DNA from 4 places in the Bacillus sp. V2I10 genome. Region 1 is predicted to be linked to each of the others. Evidence: riboswitches for the same ligand, from Rfam matches in the RefSeq annotation. Region 1 holds a riboswitch; each other region holds the start of a gene.
What was found. A riboswitch is a leader RNA that binds a small molecule or an ion and turns the genes downstream of it on or off. The one in region 1 is predicted to bind S-adenosylmethionine.
Positions count from the first base shown of each region.

Region 2: another riboswitch for S-adenosylmethionine. It lies ahead of mtnK (S-methyl-5-thioribose kinase); the one in region 1 lies ahead of fbpA (Fur-regulated basic protein FbpA).
Region 3: another riboswitch for S-adenosylmethionine. It lies ahead of QFZ72_RS05255 (O-acetylhomoserine aminocarboxypropyltransferase/cysteine synthase family protein); the one in region 1 lies ahead of fbpA (Fur-regulated basic protein FbpA).
Region 4: another riboswitch for S-adenosylmethionine. It lies ahead of metK (methionine adenosyltransferase); the one in region 1 lies ahead of fbpA (Fur-regulated basic protein FbpA).

Region 1 covers NZ_JAUSYV010000002.1:72,968-78,311, forward strand. The annotation lists gene QFZ72_RS27650 (amidohydrolase) at 1-1,083, opposite strand, end outside; gene QFZ72_RS27655 (GNAT family N-acetyltransferase) at 998-1,609, opposite strand; gene QFZ72_RS27660 (riboflavin kinase) at 1,939-2,403, opposite strand; gene fbpA (Fur-regulated basic protein FbpA) at 3,003-3,161, opposite strand; SAM riboswitch class I at 3,251-3,358, opposite strand; gene QFZ72_RS27670 (amino acid ABC transporter ATP-binding protein) at 3,707-4,462, opposite strand; gene QFZ72_RS27675 (amino acid ABC transporter permease) at 4,465-5,169, opposite strand; gene QFZ72_RS27680 (amino acid ABC transporter permease) at 5,185-5,344, opposite strand, start outside.
Region 2 covers NZ_JAUSYV010000001.1:3,964,293-3,969,636, forward strand. The annotation lists gene QFZ72_RS20105 (pyridoxal phosphate-dependent aminotransferase) at 1-916, opposite strand, end outside; gene QFZ72_RS20110 (carbon-nitrogen family hydrolase) at 1,019-1,807, shown strand; SAM riboswitch class I at 1,915-2,075, shown strand; gene mtnK (S-methyl-5-thioribose kinase) at 2,172-3,362, shown strand; gene mtnA (S-methyl-5-thioribose-1-phosphate isomerase) at 3,376-4,434, shown strand; gene QFZ72_RS20125 (sugar ABC transporter substrate-binding protein) at 4,436-5,344, shown strand, end outside.
Region 3 covers NZ_JAUSYV010000001.1:1,028,911-1,034,254, forward strand. The annotation lists gene QFZ72_RS05220 (acyl-CoA dehydrogenase family protein) at 1-1,122, shown strand, start outside; gene QFZ72_RS05225 (arsenate reductase family protein) at 1,278-1,637, shown strand; gene gcvH (glycine cleavage system protein GcvH) at 1,699-2,082, shown strand; gene QFZ72_RS05235 (YusG family protein) at 2,136-2,381, shown strand; gene QFZ72_RS05240 (toprim domain-containing protein) at 2,498-2,845, shown strand; gene QFZ72_RS05245 (thioredoxin family protein) at 2,871-3,179, shown strand; gene QFZ72_RS05250 (hypothetical protein) at 3,341-3,664, shown strand; SAM riboswitch class I at 3,741-3,850, shown strand; partial or broken gene QFZ72_RS05255 (O-acetylhomoserine aminocarboxypropyltransferase/cysteine synthase family protein) at 3,970-5,243, shown strand.
Region 4 covers NZ_JAUSYV010000001.1:1,494,501-1,499,844, reverse strand. The annotation lists partial or broken gene asnB (asparagine synthase (glutamine-hydrolyzing)) at 1-459, opposite strand, end outside; gene metK (methionine adenosyltransferase) at 603-1,805, opposite strand; SAM riboswitch class I at 1,992-2,125, opposite strand; gene pckA (phosphoenolpyruvate carboxykinase (ATP)) at 2,437-4,026, shown strand; gene QFZ72_RS07555 (CD3324 family protein) at 4,390-4,653, shown strand; gene QFZ72_RS07550 (FusB/FusC family EF-G-binding protein) at 4,886-5,344, shown strand, end outside.

The sequences.
Region 1 (5,344 bases):
CAGAATAGCTTTTTCATCCACAGTAAAAGATGGGTGATGCCAGTCTTCATTGCCACTTGTTCCAAAGAAAGCAAATGATCCCGGAATTTTTTGAAGATAGTAAGCAAAGTCTTCACCAGCAGTTGAAGGTTCGGGATCAACCACTTCAAGAGACAGTTTTTCAGCTGCAGTACGAGTAATTTCCGTTATAACAGAATTATTAATCAGGGGTGGCGGCCCCGCAAACCACTGGATTTCTGCTTTTTGTGAAAAAGCTGTAGTAATGTGTTCAGTGACAGTATAAAAACGTTCCTTTACTTCTGATCTAACATTTACATCGAATGTGCGCACTGTGCCTTCAATTGTGACATCACCAGGGATGACGTTCCAGGTACTTCCTCCCTCAATCCTTGTTACACTGACTACAGCACTCTGAAGGGGTGAGACATTCCTGCTGACGATCGATTGAAGAGAGGTAATAAGTTGTGCTGTCGCAGTAATCGGATCACGGCTATTATTTGGTAAAGCAGCATGAGCCCCTTTTCCTTGAATGACGACCTTAAACCTGTCGACAGCTGCCATCAATGGACCATTTTTTAGTCCAATTGTTCCCACTGGTAAATCCGGCTTGTTATGTAGACCAATGACTGCATCTACCCCAGTCAATTGACCATCTTTGATTAGTTTTTCTGCACCTCCCCCTATCTCTTCAGCAGGCTGAAACAATAATCGAACATTCCCTTTTAAATTCTCCTGATTTTCTTTTAAAAGATACGCAGCTCCAATAGCTGCAGCGGTATGAAAATCATGCCCGCAAGCATGCATGACTCCTTTAACTTTTGAGGCAAAAGGTAAGTCTGTGTTTTCTTCTATCGGCAATGCATCAATATCGGCACGCACAGCAATGGTTGGACCTGGTTTATCTCCTTTAATATCAGCAAATACACCAGTTTTTAGAGTCGTTGGCCGAATCTCAATCTTTTTTTCTTGAAGCCATGATGTAATTGACTTCGTTGTTTCAAATTCCTTTCTCGACAGCTCCGGATACTGATGTAAATGGCGTCTTATGGAGATTAAATATGCTTCTAGTTCCGCCTGGTTCATGAGGTTCACCTTCCCTTTTTAAATTAAACCGATAACATTTAACAAGAACATTTTGATTCGTAAATTCTTTTGATTGGTCACGCGTAAATCCAAGCCATTCATATAATTGAATTGCCTTATGCATAACGTCACTAGAATGCAAATATAAACTATCTGCTCCTTTTGATTTAGCATAGATAAGGCTTTCGTTCAATAATGCCCGCGCAACACCGCGTCCCCTTGCATCAGGATGGACGGCAAGCAACCTGACAATCGGAGATGAAATTTCCAGCTCCGGTCTGCCATATGCTGTTTCAGATGTTTCAAACAATTGAAGGGTCCCGATTACGGATTGACCCGTCTTAGCTACTAAGATTCGATCTATTTGCATATTATCAACCGAGGCTGAAATATTTTCCAAATAGGCCTGCCAAGATTCTGGACTATTAAATTCTTTTTCATATTGTCTGTAGCTTTCGATCAGCAATTGACGAACGGTTTCTCTATCGTGTTCCTCTAGAATATGAATCGATAATTCTTGATTCATTTATATCCGCCTCCTTAATATTTCGACTCGTCATTTAATGTACCAATTATTTTACAGACCGAATATTTGGAGATCTTTTTTCTTGTCTATTGATATAACAAGTGACAAATTCGGTTAGCTTAAAAGTCAGTCCGCCACTTCCAAACCTAATAAATTTTCGGGGTTCTAAATCATTATTTTCATCTTTCACAAAGCTCAAGAAAGCTAAAATATATATTCTTCTGTATAGAACATTCAAAATGCCATATTCATAAAACCAGTTGTCAATAGTGTTATACACCCCTCTATTTATAGAATATTGCTGGTAGCACTTACTATAAAAAATCAAGTCAGGAAGATTTAAATATTGGCTTTCCATTAAAGAGGTCTTGCTCTTGTGCTGAAGTATATCCAATGAAGTTAAAACGTTTCTCTGCATATAAAATATCCCCCTTGATTTGATTTGTCAGCAGCTCTAAAGAATCAAACTTCTTTTCTTCTCTTACTTTAAAAAGAATGTGGCATCTTAGGTTTTCTCCGTAAATATCCCCCTGAAAATCAAGTAAATGTATTTCACATGTTTTTTGTGAATTAGAGTCAACAGTTGGCTTCACACCAACATTCATAACACCGAAGTATCTTCTTTCATGCAAAATGACCATTGCACCATATACTCCGTTACTCAGTCTGCTTACATTTGAATCAATATTTGCGGTAGGAAACCCCAGTTCCCTTCCAATTTTTCTTCCGGTAACGACTCTTCCTTCAATAAATACATCCGTTTTAATATCAGATAATAAGTTGTCTGTTCCCAATATTGAACCCTCCTGTATATAAGCAAGTAACCTGTTAAGTTTTCAAAAAAGGCCCAACCATATTATAAAATGGTTAGGCCTTTGGTTATCCAATCGACTCGATTTATTATCTTACATATTCAGTTTTGACTCCGTTTTTTGATTTAGTTTAAATAAAAAGACATAACCCAACAAAAAGGGTTATGCCTTCGGTTATCCGATCAGCTTTACTAATTTGATTATTACAAATTGTAAAACATATTATTCCTACCTGTCAACTCAAATTTAAAGCCATAAACCTTAATATTAGAATGTAACACAATTAATGTAGTTTTCCATTTAGTGATTCATTCCCACTACCTTTTTTAATAAGGATTTTTGAAAAGTTTACTTGATGATTTGACCTAGCCAAATTACTCTAAGGTCTCCCATTAATAAAATGCCACTTGTCATTACACTTACAAAAAAACGTCTCCTTGTCTGTTGAATTAAATCCTCATTGTTTAATTTAAATGCATTTTTATTTTTTTATTATCCCTGCTTCTTCAGTAATCCTGCCCTTTCGTATTATAAGGTCAATCAGTTAATTCTAATTGGTTTGCATTAAATGACTATTTTAATCATTGACTTTTGAAGGTACGTTTGAATTCTTCTTCAAGCTCAGTTAGTGTTAATTCGAAAAGATGCAGATCATTTTTCTTGTAAATGCCATTGCTTAACAGTTTACTTATCAAATGACTCTTTCTTTTTTCAATAGCTTGACGAATAATATTACCCATTGCGAACACCCCTTTATTGAAGGGTTTTATAGCAATTAAAAACCCCTTCTGTTTTTAAGAAGAGGTTTCATCGCTTTTTAGCTTACCTCTTCTCATCTTCCAAGCACATTGCTTGTTGGATTTAGCACAGTCTTCTAGTGATAGAATCTGTTGCTGAGGTTTCATCGGGCCATTCCCTCCGCCTCTCTTGATAAGAAGAAAATACATTAATTTTTTACTAAAGATATCTCAATCTATATTATTAGAATTTGTGTAAAATATACCTACAGATATACTAGCCCTTTCAATCATCCCAAAATACAAATTTCTCATAACTATCTAATTGAGTAATTTCACCGTTCAGAAATGCACCGTTAAATTTCCATCCTTGATCGTATTTATTAATTCAAGAACCTTACTAACGGCTTCCTTCTGGGAGTCTTTCACCAATTTATACCTTCTTATTAAACAAAGCCCATACCGCTTTAGGGTATGAGCTTTCGGATGACCGATCAGCAAAACTTTATAATTTTTTTTATTTAGTACATCCCTTAACCTACTATTATTTAAGAAATCTCCTGTATTAACTGAGGTCTTATTCTTTTCAAAAATTGCTTTGTACGATCTTCTTTTGGATTTGTAAAAATTTCAATTGGGGACCCTTCTTCTACGATTAATCCCTGATCCATAAACACCACGTGATTAGATACTTCTCTTGCAAATCCCATTTCATGCGTAACAACGATCATTGTAATACCTTCTAGAGCTATCTTTTTGATTACCTCAAGGACTTCTCCCACAAGTTCCGGATCAAGCGCAGAAGTTGGCTCATCAAAAAGGAGCACCTCTGGATTTAAAGAAAGGGCACGGGCAATTCCTACACGCTGCTGCTGCCCACCAGATAGCTGACTTGGATACGCATTAATTTTCTCAGATAGTCCTACCTTCTCAAGCATTTCTAAAGCTATTATTCTAGCAGCTTCCGGTTTTTTCTTTTGAACAATCACAAGCCCTTCCATTACATTCTCAAGCACTGTTTTATGTTTAAAAAGATTATATTGCTGAAAGACCATAGCGGTTCTTTTTCTCAAAGTAAGAATGTCGAGCTTGCTTGGTCTCTTGCAATCTACTGAATAGTCACCTATCGCAACTTTTCCATCACTTGGCTTCTCAAGAAAGTTTATGCAGCGCAGAAAGGTTGTTTTTCCAGATCCGCTGGGTCCTAGTATGACAACGATCTCGCCTTTCTTTACGGTTAGATTTATCCCTTTTAGGACCTCCTGGCCATGAAATGATTTTTTTATGTTAGTTAGTTGGATCATACTCATACTCCCTTCTCATAAACAAGAACTCTTCTTTCAATCCAAGCTGCCACTTGCTCCACTATAATAGTCAAGCCCCAGTAAATAAGCGCAGCTGCAATATATGCTTCTAAGAATTTCAAATTGCTGGAAGCTACAATATTGGCAGCACCGTTCAGCTCCTTTAAGGAAACAATAAAAGCAATGGAAGAGGCGTGCAAAAACCCAACAAAAATATTCGTTAAATTAGGTATAGCTGCTGCGAATGCCTGAGGAATAATAATTCTTCTGATTGTCTGGACAGAGCTCATTCCAATAGAATAAGCCGCCTCTATTTGACCTTTGTTTACAGCAAGGATTCCGGAGCGAATAATTTCAGACATATACGCACCAGCATTTAAAGAAAAGGCAATGAGAACAAACACGACAATTGGAATAGAGTTTGATTTAAACGCCCACCCATATTGATCTGCCATGGTGTCATACACCATTGGAATCCCTAAATAAATCACCATAATATGAAGCAAAATCGGTGTACCCCGGAAAAAAGATACATAAAAATCTGCTATGCGATGAATAAACTTGATTTTATACATCCGAATAACAGCGATCACCAGACCTATCCCCAAGCCTGCCAATAATGGGATGATCGTAACTGTAAGTGTTAGAGGCAAAGCTTTAATAATTTCGAGAAATGCAGTCAAGATAAAAAGAGTATCAATAACCATCCATTTCCCTCCTTTTTAATTTGCTGCAATCCCATGGTCATATCTCTGGAGATGAATTTCTGATTTTTTAAATACTTTTTCAAGCAGAATGGCAATAATATAGTAGATAATAGATAAGGATATATAGACCTCTAACGCATGCGCTGTTGCAGCAATCAGCGTATCACCCCTGCCA
Region 2 (5,344 bases), on a different contig from region 1:
CATGGCGTCTGCTTTCATACCGCTCAACCAATTCATCCACACAGGTCTGTGATTCAAGCAGGGCAGCTGCAGCAGCTTCCTGGACAGCGCTGAACACACTGACAAACATGTGATCCTGAAACAGGTTAATCGCTTCAATGACACTTTCATTGCCTATCGCAAAGCCAATCCTCCAGCCCGCCATATTATACGTCTTCGAGAGCGTATAGATTTCAATCCCAGTCTCTTTCGCTCCTTCAACTTCCAAAAAACTGACAGGTTTCTTTCCGTCATATCCAATGGCGCCATAGGCAAAATCATGGACAACACAAATTTCATTTTCTTTTGCAAACGCGACTGTTTCTTCAAAGAATTCTTTTGAAGCAACAGCACCAGTCGGGTTGTTCGGGTAATTCAAAAACATAAGCTTTGCCTGTTTCTTCGCTTCTTCTGAAAGTTGCCCATAATCCGGCAAAAACTGATTATCTTTTACCAGCGGCATAAATTCCATTCTTGCCCGGGCAAGCTCTACCCCAGACCAATAGTCAGGATATCCGGGATCCGGCACGAGAACTAAATCATCCGGGTCCAGCAAACATTGCGGAATTTCAACAAGCCCCGCTTTTCCGCCAAACAAAATGGCCACTTCTTTGTCAGCATTAAGTGTTACACCATACTCCCGCTTGTAAAATTCCGTAATTGCCTCTTTAAGAAATTTCTGTCCGCGGAACGGGGAATATTTGTGATAGTCCGGATTTTCTGCCGCCTCTTGAAGAGCCTTAACAATATGAGGCGGTGTTGGCTGATCAGGATTCCCCTGTCCAAGATTAATAACGTCATGTCCCGCTTCGATACTTGCATTCACTCTTCCTACAAGACTTGCAAAAAACTGCTTTGGAAGCTTATTTAATAACTGTGATTGATTGAAGTTTTTCATGTTTTACACCTTCTCAAAAAATTCTTGAAATTCTAGTGAAAAATCATATATTGTTAGAGTCAGCTTGTAAAGAAAAAATTTTCGAGGCGGAGATGACGATTGATGAATCCAAAAGTGGCATGCCTGCAAATAGACCTTGTTTTTGGTGATCCTGAAGCAAATATTGAAACGGCAAAAAAAGAAATAGAAAAAATAGCAGCATCCGAAAAACCTGACGTAATTGTTCTGCCTGAACTGTGGACAACGGGCTATGATCTAACTAGGCTCGATGAGATCGCAGACCCAAACGGCAGCAAAACAATCTCTCTAGTAAGCAGTCTGGCTAAAACATATGAAGTCAATATTGTGGCAGGTTCTGTTGCGAAAAAAACAGAGTCAGGCGTAACGAACACGATGTATGTTTTTAATCGGCAAGGCGAGCTTAACCATGAATACAGCAAGCTGCATCTTTTCAAACTGATGGATGAGCACCTGTATTTAAACGGCGGGACTGAAAATGGCCTGTTTCAGCTTGACGGTTTGCAAAGTGCAGGAGTGATTTGCTATGACATTCGATTCCCTGAATGGATCCGCGTTCATACAACACAAGGAGCTGAAATCCTTTACGTTGTGGCAGAATGGCCGCTCCCTAGACTTCATCACTGGAGATCCATGCTGATCAGCCGTGCAATTGAAAATCAATGTTTTGTTGTAGCCTGCAACCGCTCAGGCAGTGATCCGAAAAATGAATTCGCCGGTCACTCGATGATCATCGATCCGTGGGGAGAAATTTTAGCTGAGGCCGGAACTGAGCAAACCTCGCTTACAGCAGTCCTTCAGATGGAGAAAGTTAAAGAAATCAGGAAACAAATTCCTATTTTAAAAGACAGACTTCCACATTTTTACTCTTAAAAAAAGTATTGACAGTTTTTCGTCATACCTGTTAACATTCAGAACAAGTGATAAATTCCAAATTGTGCGAATCATTTTTTTATCACCAACCTTTAATTTCATACTATCTCTTATCAAGAGTAGGCTGAGGGATTTGGCCCGATGACGCCCAGCAACCGACCGTAAAACCATTGTAAAATGGGGCGCAGTTTTTTATGCGCGGGGAGATTACTCCTACAAGGCACGGTGCTAATTCCAACAGAAAGAAGTTCTTTCTGGCAGATAAGAGGTGCGAAGCCTATGCCTTCAAGCCTCTTTCACTGTGGAAGAGGCTTTTCTTATTGCCTGAAAAGCCTCTAATTTTAAAACTGGAGGGTTATAAACCATGTCAAACTATCGATCATCTTCTTATGAACCGTTAACTGAAAGTTCCGCTGTAGCTCTTGCCATCAGACTTGGGTTGTTTGAAGAAAAAAGTGTCCTGACGTGCAGGGAAATTGGCGACGGTAACTTGAACCTTGTTTTTCACATTGTGAATCAAAATCAAAAAGGATTCATCATCAAACAAGCCCTTCCGTATGCAAAGGTAATCGGCGAGAGCTGGCCGCTTACTCTTGACCGTGCCAGAATCGAAAGCAGCGCCCTGCTGAAGCAGGCTGAAGTGGCAAGTGCATATGTGCCAAAGATTTACTATACCGATGAAACTTTAGCGATCACAACTATGGAGGATCTCTCTCATTTGCAGATTGCCAGAGCCGGATTGATAGAAGGCAGAGACTTCCCGCTATTAGGACGGCATATCGGCGAATTCTTAGGAAAGACATTATTCTATAATTCTGATTTCGCACTGAATCCGAAGGCAAAAAAGCAGCTTGTCAAACAATTTTCGAACCCTGAGCTTTGCAAAATAACTGAAGATTTCGTCTTTACAGATCCATTTTTCGACTATGAGTCAAACAGCTTTGAAGAAGAGCTGAGACAAAATGCTGAAAACATTTGGAACGATAGTCATTTAAAGCTTGAAGTGGCTAAATTAAAGCATAAATTCCTCACGGAAGCTGAAACGCTTGTTCACGGGGATCTTCATACAGGAAGTATTTTTGCAAGTGAAACGGAAACGAAGGTGATTGACCCTGAATTTGCCTACTATGGTCCGATTGGATTTGATCTTGGACACTTTTTCGCCAACCTTTTAATGAACGCCATTTCCAGAGATGAAGCAAATCAGCAGGTTCTTTTGGATCATATCGAGACCGCATGGGCCGTTTTTGAAGAAGAATTTTCAAAAGCATGGAAGAATGACAGTCTGGAAGCTTTCGCAAAAGTTGACGGCTACCTTTCTTTTATCCTGGAGAAAGCATTTGAAGATGCAATTGGTTTTGCCGGCATTGAAATCATCAGACGCACGATCGGGCTCGCTCATGTAGCAGATCTTGATTCCATCGAGCCTTATGAGATCAAAATTGAAGCAAAACAGCGAGCGCTTGATTTAGGAAGCAAGCTTGTAAAAAATCGTCAATCGATTAAAACGACTGCAGACCTTGCAGAATCTTTTAAACAAGTACCTGTCAGATAAGGAGAACACATCCATGTCATTTACAAATACAATTATTCCCCGTTCTGTCGAATGGAAAGAAACATATATCCGCCTGCTTGATCAGCAAAAACTGCCTGCTGTGACAGAATATATCAAACTTCAGACAATTTCAGACGTTTGGGAAGCGATTAAAGCATTAAAAGTGCGCGGTGCTCCTGCAATCGGAATAACCGCCGCTTTTGGGCTTGCGCTCGCTGCTAAACAGTATGAAACCGAGAATTTAGATGAATTTCACCGGCTGCTTGCCCGCGATCATGATTATCTTGCAAGCTCAAGACCTACTGCTGTTAATTTATTCTGGGCCCTCGGCAGGCTGGTAAAAAGCGTGCAGGGTGCCGTTTCTGTTAACGAAGCGAAAACCAACCTTCTTCATGAGGCCATTCAAATCCAAGTAGAAGACGAAGCAACGTGCCGCAGAATTGGCGAGCATGCCCTCCCGCTTTTTAAAAACGGCGATTCCGTCATGACGATCTGCAATGCAGGATCAATTGCTACTGCCCGTTACGGCACGGCTCTCGCTCCCTTCTATCTTGCTAAAGAAAAAAACATCAATCTATCCGTTTATGCATGTGAAACCCGCCCTGTGTTACAAGGTGCGCGTCTGACCACATGGGAGCTCATGCAGGCAGATGTCGATGTGACGCTGATTACCGACAATATGGCTGCACACACGATTTTCTCAAAAGGCATTTCCTCCATCATTGTCGGCGCAGACCGCATTGCGGCAAATGGGGATACTGCCAATAAAATCGGGACGTATAACCTGGCTCTTTTAGCTGGCGCCTTTCAAATCCCGTTTTACGTAGCAGCCCCGCTTTCTACTTTTGATCCTGAAACGAAAAGCGGTGAAGAAATTCCAATTGAGGAACGCGATCCAAGGGAAATTACGCATTTTGGCGGGCAGCAGATTGCTCCGGATCACGTTAAAGTGTTCAACCCTGCTTTTGACGTAACTCCCCATCATTTGATCACGGGAATCATTACAGAAAAAGGCGTTTTATCCGGTGATTATAGCTCAGAAATTCAGAAAGTATTTAAGGGGGAAGCCTAAAGTGAAAGGGTTTAAGCAGGCATTTATTTTACTTACATTGTTTGTCTTTCTTTTAACCGGGTGCACAAGTGAACAGGATGCTGTATCGGATACAGAACCAAAAGCTGCAGAAGAGAAGAAAGAAGAAACGGCTGCGGCTGTTGCTTCCGGCAGCACCGAAGTACCTGAAGCCGTGCAAAAGCCGCTGAAAATTGCAGCGATCATGCAGATGTCAATTGGAACATTTTCTTCTCAATACATCTCTGGTGTTCAGGAGCAGGTCGAAAAGTTCGGCGGATCCGTCCAAATTTACAACGCAGATAACGACTTATCAAAAATGGCTACATATGTAGAAACGGCCATCACGCAAAACGTTGATGCGATCTTAATTGACCACGGCCGTGCAGATGCCCTCCAAGGCCCTGTAGAAAAAGCTGTAGCCAAAGGAATCCCTGTAGTAGCCTTTGACAGTGACATCAATGTAGACGGCGTAACCGTCATTGATCAGGACGACTACAGCCTTGCCTGGAAATCACTTAAAACATTAGCTGAAGACTTAAACGGCGAAGGTGAAATCGTTACGGTTTGGGTCGCCGGCTTTACGCCAATGGAAAGACGCCACACCATCTATGAAGCGTTCAAACAGCGTTATCCAAACATTAAAGAAGTGGCGAAATTTGGTACTGCAAGCGCCAATACCGCTTTAGATACTCAAACACAGATGGAAGCCATTTTGAAAAAATACCCCAATAAAGGCGATATTGATGCCGTCTTTGCAGCATGGGATGAATTTGCAAAAGGAGCGACGCGGGCGATCAAGCAAGCCGGCCGTGATGAAATTAAAGTGTACGGAATTGACTTAAGTGATGAAGACCTAGAGCTGATGCAGCAGGAAAACAGCCCATGGACAGCGACTGCAGCCACGGATCCT
Region 3 (5,344 bases), on a different contig from region 1:
GAAAAGAAAATGGGAATCAAAGGCTCTTCAACTAGAACTCTTATTCTTGAGGATGCATTGGTTCCCAAAGAAAATCTATTAGGCGACCTTGGAAAAGGCCATGTTATCGCATTTAACATCCTTAACATCGGAAGATATAAATTAGCAGTGGGAACGATCGGCGGATCAAAACGCATTATCGATGTCTCTGTACAATATGCAAATCAGCGCCAGCAATTTAAAACGCCAATCAGCAGCTTCTCGCTGATTCAGGAAAAACTGGCTAATATGGCTTCTAAAACCTATGCAATGGAGAGCTCTGTATACCGTACTGTAGGATTGTTTGAAGACCGCATGAACCGTCTGTCGCCTGAAGAAGTGAAAGACGGCAAAGAAGTAGCTGCTTCCATTGCCGAATATGCAATTGAATGTTCATTAAATAAAGTATTAGGATCTGAGACGCTTGATTATGTAGTAGATGAAGGCGTTCAAATCCATGGCGGATATGGTTTTATGGCAGAATACGAAGTGGAAAGAGCGTATCGTGATTCCCGTATTAACCGCATTTTCGAAGGAACAAATGAAATTAACCGCTTATTAGTGCCTGGAACGTATTTGCGTAAAGCAATGAAAGGTGAATTGCCATTGCTGCAAAAGGCTCAGGCTCTGCAGGAAGAGTTAATGATGCTCATGCCTGAAGAAGTTGGCGAAGGTGTTCTTGAACAAGAAAAACATTTATTGAAGAATGCTAAAAAGATCGGCTTGATGATCGCTGGACTTGCTGCACAAAAGTACGGTCAGGCATTGCAGAAGGAGCAAGAAGTATTAGTGAATATTGCAGATATCGTAAGCAGCATTTATGCAATGGAATCAGCGATTCTGCGCACTGAAAAAGCAATCAGCAAAGCAGGAGAAGCAAAGAGCGCTCAAAAGCTCCTGTATACTCAAGTTTACTGTCAGGAAGCATTTAATGAGATTGAAGCACACGCGAAGGAATCATTAGTTGCTATTGAGCAAGGCGATACGCTTCGCATGATGATTTCGGCACTCAGAAAATTCACGCGTCACACTCCGATCAACGTGATTGCCAAAAAACGTGAAATTGCTGCTGCATTAATTGAAGAAAATGGTTACCGCGCTTAAAACAAAGTATAAGAAATGGACCTTTTCCAGTAACGGAAAAGGTCTTATTTCTTTGAGGAAACTGAATTTTACATAATAGAAACTTGTGATTATGATTGTCCAATTGATTGTGGTAAAATAATCTTGTTCAATTACGGTTGCAGGTGGTGAGAAGAGTGGCTATTACGTTTTATTGGTATCCTAAATGCGGTACATGCCGAAAAGCTAAAAAGTGGTTTGAAGATCACAATTTGCAGGTAGAAGATGTACATATTGTCGAAAATCCACCGACAAAAGAAGAATTAAAAACGATGCTTGATAACAGCGGGGTAGAAGTAAAGAAGTTTTTCAATACCAGCGGTCAAAAATACCGCGAATTAGGCATGAAAGAGAAGGTTGCTTCTTTATCTGATGAAGAACTGCTTGAGATTTTGGCATCAGACGGCATGCTTATCAAACGGCCATTAGCAACAGACGGCAAGAAAGTTACCGTCGGCTTTAAAGAAGATCAATTCGAAGCAGCGTGGGCAAAGTAGTAGAAGACTTTAACTTCAGTCTTTTTACAAATAAACATGATAAAACTTGGAGGTAATAAAAATGAACACACCAAAAGAACTTCGTTATTCTGAAGAGCACGAATGGGTTAAAGTTGAAGGTGAAAAAGTACGTATCGGCATTACTGATTTTGCTCAATCAGAACTTGGGGATATTGTATTTGTTGAGCTTCCTGAAGTTGGAGATGAAATTAAAGCAGACGAGCCTTTCGGAAGCGTTGAGTCTGTAAAAACGGTTTCTGAGCTTTATGCGCCAATCAGCGGAAAAGTTGTTGAAATCAATGAGGATCTCGATGACAGCCCAGAATTTGTAAACGAATCTCCATACGAAAAAGCATGGATGATTGTTATCGAGCCAAGCAATGTAAGTGATGTTGACAGCCTAATGACTGCTGAGCAATATGTGGGAATGACAAACGAAGACTGATAAATGGCATTAAACCAGGACACCCTAACCTTTAAAAAGGAGGGTGTTCAAGGATGTCATTTGAAAAGAAGCGCTTAGATATTACAGACCGGGTAACAGGACGCTTTTCAGAAGGTCAAATGAACTTATTTTTTGAAAAAGAGCAAATTGGCACAATGTCATTTGGTCAAAATGGAAATCAGGTTTCATTGAAAAATGGATATGAAGAAGAAAACCATTCCTTTTTCCAGTATGCAGACGTTTTATTAAAAAAAGATGAAAAGTATGTAGATTGTGACGAAGAAAACGGCTGGTGCTAATCGAATGGCAGTGGAATGTTCCACTGCCATTTTTGTTCAATTATTTTAAGAAACAACCTCATGCAATTCGAATAGGTTATAAGATAACACATACTTTAACTGAATAGGTGATGGCGATGTCTGCAATTGAGGTTGAAAAGGTCATAATTGTTGAAGGAACATCTGACAAACGAAAGGTACTTAATGTTGTCAATGAACCTGTAGAAATTATCTGTACAAATGGAACAATAAGTCTTACTCGATTAGACGAAATGATTGATGCTCTGTTTTATAGAGACGTATACGTGCTCGTAGACTCAGATGAATCAGGGGATCGCCTCAGAAAGCAATTCAAGCGGGAACTGCCCGAAGCTGCGCATTTGTTTATAGATAGAATGTACCGTGAAGTTGCGACTGCACCTGATCAGCATGTTGCTGCTGTGCTTTTAAGCGCAAATATCGATGTACAGGCGAAATACTTATAAAATAAAGGGAGTCTCATGAAAAGCAATGATTGAAATAAAGGAAGAACAATTAGATATGTTTGCTGAAAAAGAATTTGGCATCCTTTATCTTTACACTCCGTTTTGCGGAACATGTCAGCTTGCAAAAAAAATGCTGGCTGTTGTTGAAGAGCTGCTCCCAGCTTTAGCGATTCATGCGGCAAACTTAAATTTCCTGCCTAAGCAAGCGATAGAATGGGGAATTGAAAGTGTTCCCTGCCTGCTTATATTTGAAAATGGAACGGTTACCCACAAGAAATATGCCTTTCATTCTGTTGAATATATTTATCAAATATTGAAAGAATATGCCGCCTGAGCAGGGCGGCATTTGACATATTTCTTGGGAAATAGAAAAAACCATTATTTTGTCTCTCCAAGTTTAATAAAGTGTCGAACCTTTCATAAAGGTGATAAGTCGTATTAAAACGAATTAATACGTTATGATCTGATAGGAAAGAAATGGGGAGAGAAAAAGAAATGGACTTATTTTCGTTTGTAGAAAAAATGAATGCGTCTTATTTTATTCAGCCTCTGCTTCCAAACGAAGAATTGAGAATACGGATAACCAGTTCAAAACAACAACCTATCCTGCTTGTTTTAAAAAAGGGGGCTTGTTTTTTAAGCAGCGACAATGACAATCTTTCAGCACATGTACTGGTTTCAGGTGATGAAAATCATCTTTCTGACTGTTTTCATTCACCAATCAGACTTCTTCAGCTCTCAAAGCTTGGAGCGATTGAAGTAAAAGGATCATTTCGTAATGTACTTAGGCTTGAATCCATTATCCAGTTGTCTAAATAATAGTCTAAAAATTCAAACTACTAAATGACTGGGTAAATGAAGCGGTGTTACAATTCATTTAGATTCAATAAGTTTGATCTTATCAAGAGAGGTGGAGGGATTTGGCCCTATGAAGCCCGGCAACCGGTTATTGCAACACGGTGCCAATTCCATCAGAGCAGGCAAGACTGCTCTGGAAGATAAGAAGAGATATGGTGATTCAGCCTCTTCTTTGAAGGGGTTTTTTTATATGAATAAATGAAAAAGGGGATGGGAAATATGGGACAAAATAAGTTCGGCTTGAGACGTTAAATGTACATGGGGGTCTGCAGAAGGATCCTGCAACAGGAGCCCGGGCTGTGCCGATTTATCAGTCTAACGCCTATGTTTTTAATGACACGGAACATGCATCGGATTTATTTGCCTTAAAAGAGCAGGGTTACATTTATACCCGGATACATAATCCTACCTCAACGGTTTTTGAAGAAAGAGTTTCCCAATTAGAAGGGGGCGTAGGAAGTCTTGCTGTAGCAAGCGGCATGGCAGCGATAACGCTTGCCATATTAAATATTGCCGGAACAGGGGATGAGATTGTCTCTGCCTCAAGCCTATACGGTGGGACCTACAACCTCTTTCAAACCACATTGCCTAAGTACGGTATACAGACTAAGTTTGTAAATGCGGATGATCCTGAGAATATCAGGGATGCCATATCGCCTAAAACAAAGGCCATTTTTGCAGAAACGATTGGCAATCCAAGTCTGCAGGTACTTGATATAGAGGCAGCTGCAAAAATCGCTCATGAAGCCGGTATCCCATTAATTATTGATAACACCTTGCAACTCCTTATTTATGCAGGCCGATCGAACATGGAGCAGATATTGTCATTCACTCTGCCACCAAATGGCTGCTTGGAAATGGCACGACCCTCGGAGGAATTATCGTAGACGGAGGAAAGTTTGATTGGAACAGCGATAAGTTTCCGGGCTTTACGACTCCAGATCCAAGCTATCACAATCTTGTATATGCAGAAGCATTGCCGGAGGCAGCCTTTATTGTAAAAGCCCGAGTTCAGCTCCTCAGGGATTTAGGGCCTGCTATCAGTCCTCTTAATGCATTTCAATTTACTCTTGAAGTAGAAACACTTCATGTAAGAATGAAAGAACATATTTTTAATACGAGAAAAGTGGTTGAGTATTTAAATGAGCATTCTGCAGTTAAATGGGTGCTGTACCCTGAAGATGAACAGCACCCTGACAAGGCCCTGGCAGATAAATATTTAGCTGAAGGGGCAGGAGCGGTTGTAGTGTTCGGCATTGATGGCGGCCGTGCAGCAGGCGCAAAGGTGATTAATTCTGTTAACCTATGGTCGCATGTAGCAAATGTCGGAGATGCCAAAAGCCTGATCATTCATCCTGCCAGCACTACACATCAGCAGCTGGATACAGAAGGCCTGAAAAAATCAGGAGTAACTGAAAACTTAATTCGATTGTCTGTTGGGATTGAACATATAGATGACCTTCTGGAGGATCTTGAACAGGCAATTGAACAAGCAACGGGTGTGAAATCATTAATTGAATCATCCGTCTTTTCGAATTAATAAAAAACTTTTGGTTGACACCGTCTTTTGGCACATGATAAAATCACACTCGTACTACTAACTCACTGAATTTAAAAGTAAACTAATTAAATAAATTGTAA
Region 4 (5,344 bases), on a different contig from region 1:
TATGTAATATAAAGGCTTTATTCCAAAGTGATCTCTTGCACCGAATAAAAAGTGTTCCTGTCTGTCCCAAATCAGAAATGAAAACATTCCTCTTAAAAGTTGAATCGTTTCCTGGCCATAAATGCAAAAAAGCGCAACGATCACTTCTGTATCCGTATCCGTTTTCAACTTATACCCATGGGAAAAAATGATTTCTCTGAGCTCAATATAGTTATAAATTTCACCGTTAAACACAATGTAATAGCGGTCATCAGTTCCATAAGCCATAGGCTGGTGTCCGCTTTTAACATCTATAATGCTTAACCGCTGAAAGGCCAGAAGAACCTGCTCATCTTGATAAAATCCGCTGTCATCAGGACCTCTGTGTTCTATTTTTCTGCTGGCCTTCTCAATGAATGTATTGAATAAAAGATCTCCTGCTTGTTTACGATAATCAATAATTCCAACAAATCCGCACATCCTATTCGCCTCCAAAATTGTCTTTCCACTTATAAAACGAAGACTAGGAAGAGATTGTTGCATATTTTTACAAAATAAAACAAAAATTCGACAAAAAAAGGATGAGAACTGCGTACAGCAGTATTCTCATCCTTTTTTACTTATTATCGGTTTAATGCCTGCTCTTTAAGAGCTTCTGCTTTATCTGTTCTTTCCCATGGAAGGTCAAGATCATTACGGCCAAAGTGTCCGTACGCAGCTGTTTGTTTGTAAATTGGACGGCGAAGATTCAGCATATTGATGATTCCTGCCGGACGAAGGTCAAAGTTAGCACGAACAACATCAACTAACACATCTTCCTTCACTTTCCCTGTTTCAAATGTATCGATCGCGATTGATACCGGCTGAGCCACACCAATTGCGTATGCAAGCTGAACTTCACATTTATCAGCAAGGCCAGCTGCTACAATGTTCTTAGCTACATAGCGTGCTGCATAAGCTGCAGATCGGTCAACTTTTGTTGGATCTTTACCAGAGAATGCACCGCCTCCGTGACGAGCATACCCACCGTAAGTATCAACGATGATTTTACGGCCTGTTAAGCCTGCATCGCCCTGCGGTCCGCCGATTACGAAACGGCCAGTCGGGTTGATGAAGTATTTTGTATCTTCATCAATTAATTCTTTCGGTACTACCGGGTTAATAACATGCTCTTTTACGTTGCGCTGAATTTGCTCCAATGAAATTTCAGGGTGATGCTGAGTTGAAATAACAATTGTATCAATGCGAACAGGCTTGTCATTTTCATCATACTCAACTGTTACTTGAGTTTTTCCGTCAGGACGAAGGTACGGAAGAATTTCTTCTTTGCGGACTTCCGTTAAACGGCGTGCAAGTTTGTGGGCAAGTGAGATCGGCAGAGGCATTAATTCTTTCGTTTCGTTATTGGCAAAACCAAACATTAATCCTTGGTCACCTGCACCAATAGCTTCAATCTGCTCATCTGTCATTTTTCCTTCACGTGCTTCAAGCGCCTGATCAACACCCATCGCGATATCTGCTGACTGCTCATCAATTGAAGTAAGTACTGCACATGTTTCTGCATCAAAACCATATTTTGCACGAGTGTAGCCAATTTCTTTAACCGTTTCGCGAACGATTTTTGGAATGTCTACATAAGTAGAAGTTGTAATTTCACCAGCAACCAGAACAAGACCTGTTGTAACAGATGTTTCACAAGCTACACGGGCATTTGCATCTTTTTCTAGGATTGCATCTAAAATCGAGTCAGAAATCTGGTCACAAATTTTATCAGGATGACCTTCAGTTACAGACTCTGAAGTAAACAGACGACGTTGTTTAGTCATTAAAGTTTTCCTCCTCAAAAGGTTAGATGATACGGAACTCATTCCCTTTCATATTTTGACCATTCGGCAAAATATTTCAGTTGGCATGTTTTAGGAGAATCCACGAGTACTTTCAGGCAAAATATATTTGAAATAAAAAATCCTTTCCCGCGAGGAAAGGTTATTTACTAAAATCGTAGCCTTTCGCTCTTATCGATCAAGGGCTTTCGCCTTGCATCAGGTTAGCACCTTTGCTCGCAAAAATTCACGAATGAATTTTCAAGATAAAGCAGGTTGCTGGGTTTCATTGGGCCTGTCCCTCCACCAGCTCGGGATAAGAGAATCCGTTCAAGGACATATAATATCGTATATTTCCTTCAGGTGTCAACAAAAAATAACAAGGTTTTCGCATAAGATTTTTTTGGTCCCTTTATATATGTTTCCACAAAATGCCGAAATAAAAACACTTCCTATTATATATGTATCATTTTCATCAAAAACGTTTCTTAAACAGTTCCATTTCATCAATTTGTACGTAGAATAAGTTAAATAGTATAGACTATTTATTTTAATGTGTTATACTAATCGAGAAGAGTCACTTAACATATAGTTGAAAATAATAATAGAAATATAGGTAAAGGATGGGTATGGGATGAATTCAATCGAAATTACAAATGAGCTTGATGTTTTACTTAAAGGGGAAAATGCATTTCATAACTTATCAGTTCCCGTTCTTGTAGAGAAAGTATTAGAGCGCAATGAAGGTACATTAACTTCAACAGGAGCAGTCCGTGCAACAACTGGTACTTACACAGGACGTTCACCTAAAGATAAATTTATTGTAAAAGAAAATTCAACAAATGACAAAATTGAGTGGGGTGCTGTTAATCAGCCTTTCTCTGAAACGGCATTTGAAAAATTGTACTTAAAAGTTCTTTCATACTTAAAAGACCGCAATGAGCTCTTTGTTTTCAAAGGCTTTGCCGGAGCTGACGCAAAATACCGCCTTCCGATTCAGGTTGTAAATGAATTTGCCTGGCATAACCTTTTTGCACAGCAATTATTTATTCAGCCAGAGCGCGCGGATGAGCTGATTCAGCATGATAATCCATTCACGATCGTGTCCGCACCAAACTTTAAAGCAGATCCGTCAGTAGATGGAACAAATTCTGAAACTTTTATCATCATTTCTTTTGAGAAAAGAACGATCCTAATCGGAGGAACGGAATATGCAGGAGAAATGAAAAAATCCATTTTCTCTGTCATGAACTATTTGCTTCCTGAAAGCGGTATCCTGCCGATGCACTGCTCTGCAAATGTTGGTCAGGAAGGCGATGTTGCCCTTTTCTTCGGTCTGTCAGGAACAGGAAAAACAACCCTGTCTGCTGATCCTAACCGCAAATTAATCGGCGATGATGAGCACGGATGGTCAAATGCCGGTGTTTTTAATATCGAAGGAGGCTGTTATGCCAAGTGCATCAACCTCTCACGTGAAAAAGAACCTCAAATTTTTGATGCGATAAGATTCGGGTCAGTGCTTGAAAATGTAGTACTTGATGATGACACAAGAATTGCTGACTATGATGATACCTTCTTTACTGAAAATACAAGAGCGGCCTATCCCCTTGAAGCAATGGATAACATTGTGAAGCCTAGTATTGCAGGCCACCCGCATACGATTGTCTTTTTAACTGCTGATGCATTTGGAGTTCTTCCTCCTATCAGCAAATTAACAAAAGAACAGGCCATGTACCACTTCTTAAGCGGCTACACAAGCAAGCTTGCCGGAACAGAGCGAGGCATTACATCACCTCAGGCTACATTCTCTACGTGCTTTGGCTCGCCTTTCCTGCCGCTTCCTGCTACTGTTTATGCAGAGATGCTCGGGCGGAAAATTGATGAGCATCAGGCAAATGTATTCTTAGTCAACACAGGCTGGACTGGAGGAGAATACGGAACCGGCAAGCGCATGAAACTGAAATATACCCGTTCAATGGTTCTATCCGCTCTTGAAGGCGAATTAGACAACGTGGAAACTGTTACAGATGAAAACTTCGGACTGAAAATTCCAATTCACGTGCCTGGTGTACCGGATGAAGTTCTGCAGCCAGTTAAAACTTGGGACAGCATAAATGCGTATAATGAAAAAGCAAAAGAGCTTGCAGATAAGTTCAAACAAAATTTCAAAAAGTTCAATCATGTTTCAGAAGAGATTGAAACTCTTGGCGGACCAACAGTATAAGCAATCCAAAAGCTATGCCACACACTCTGGCATAGCTTTTTTGATGTATCGCAGCTGGCTTGATAAATGGAAAAGAACTCAGACTGAATTTGGTCGGGAACGTTTTTCCTTTTTTGAGCTAGATCCATATGATAAAATTGTATAAAAAAGTAAATCAATCATTTCTTTTAAGGGGGTGATCTTTTTTGGCGAATTCAGTCCGTTTGCCAGATTCTGCATCGTCTCATGCAAAGCCCGGCAGTAAAAAGGCGATACTTTGCATGGGGCGGACACTTATTTAAATCGCCCGCATCAGCGTTTGCCTTTTCAAGTCCTGTGGCTTTGCACCTTATTTTTATAATCACAAATAAGGGGCTGGCAGAAATGAAATATGTGAACGCAAACGCTATTTTACCTGAAGAACTAATTGCAGAAATTCAGCAGTACATTCAGGGAGAGACCATCTACATCCCGAAACCGGAAACAGCGCACTATAAGTGGGGCACCCGGTCCGGTGGAAGAAAGGTACTCGATGACAGGAACCGTTCGATTAAGCGCAGATTTAAAAGCGGCAAAAAAATTCAGGAACTAGCTGAAGAATATTATCTTTCAGCCGAAACAATCAAAAAGATTGTCTATACAAAATAAAAGCAAACAGCACTGATGATCCAAAAGATGATCAGTGTTTTTTAGAGATAAGCAAATATAAATCTTTGATTATTGATGTTTAACTCCATTGCCAAACTCCTCGGCCAGAACAAATCCGCTTTTCTTATGCAGAGTTTGATTCCTATTCATTCTAACCATATAAAAAATATAACTGTTCTTTTATTATAGAATTAAACCTTTTACTAATACGGCCTGAATGGAGGATCTTGAAATGGAACCATTTATAAGAAGCGACCAATATAACTATATAAAAGCGCAGACGCAACTGCTTGTGAATGGATATGGAACGGTTAATGACCCAAACGTGTTAAAGGCCTTAAAATCGCTTGCACAGGAAAGGACGTTCATGTTATTCGACGAAATTGGACCTGAAGAGAATGATCTGCTCTCACCCATAAATGATGTTAAAGACAAATCTGATGCGGATGTCTTTCTATCTCAATTAAAGCCTTTTGTTATTCCATTTAAAAAAGTAAACGAGCAAATAATAAAAAAGCTGTTTCCAAAAGCTAAGAAAATAAAGGCTCCTTCTTCATTAGAAGAACTGGATTTCACTGAAATTTCTTACTTGAGCTGGCATGATAAAGGATCAGGGAAACAATATATAATAGCCCCTCAAACCAATAAGCTCATAGGCTTGCAGGGGACGTTCGGCAGCATCAATCAAAAG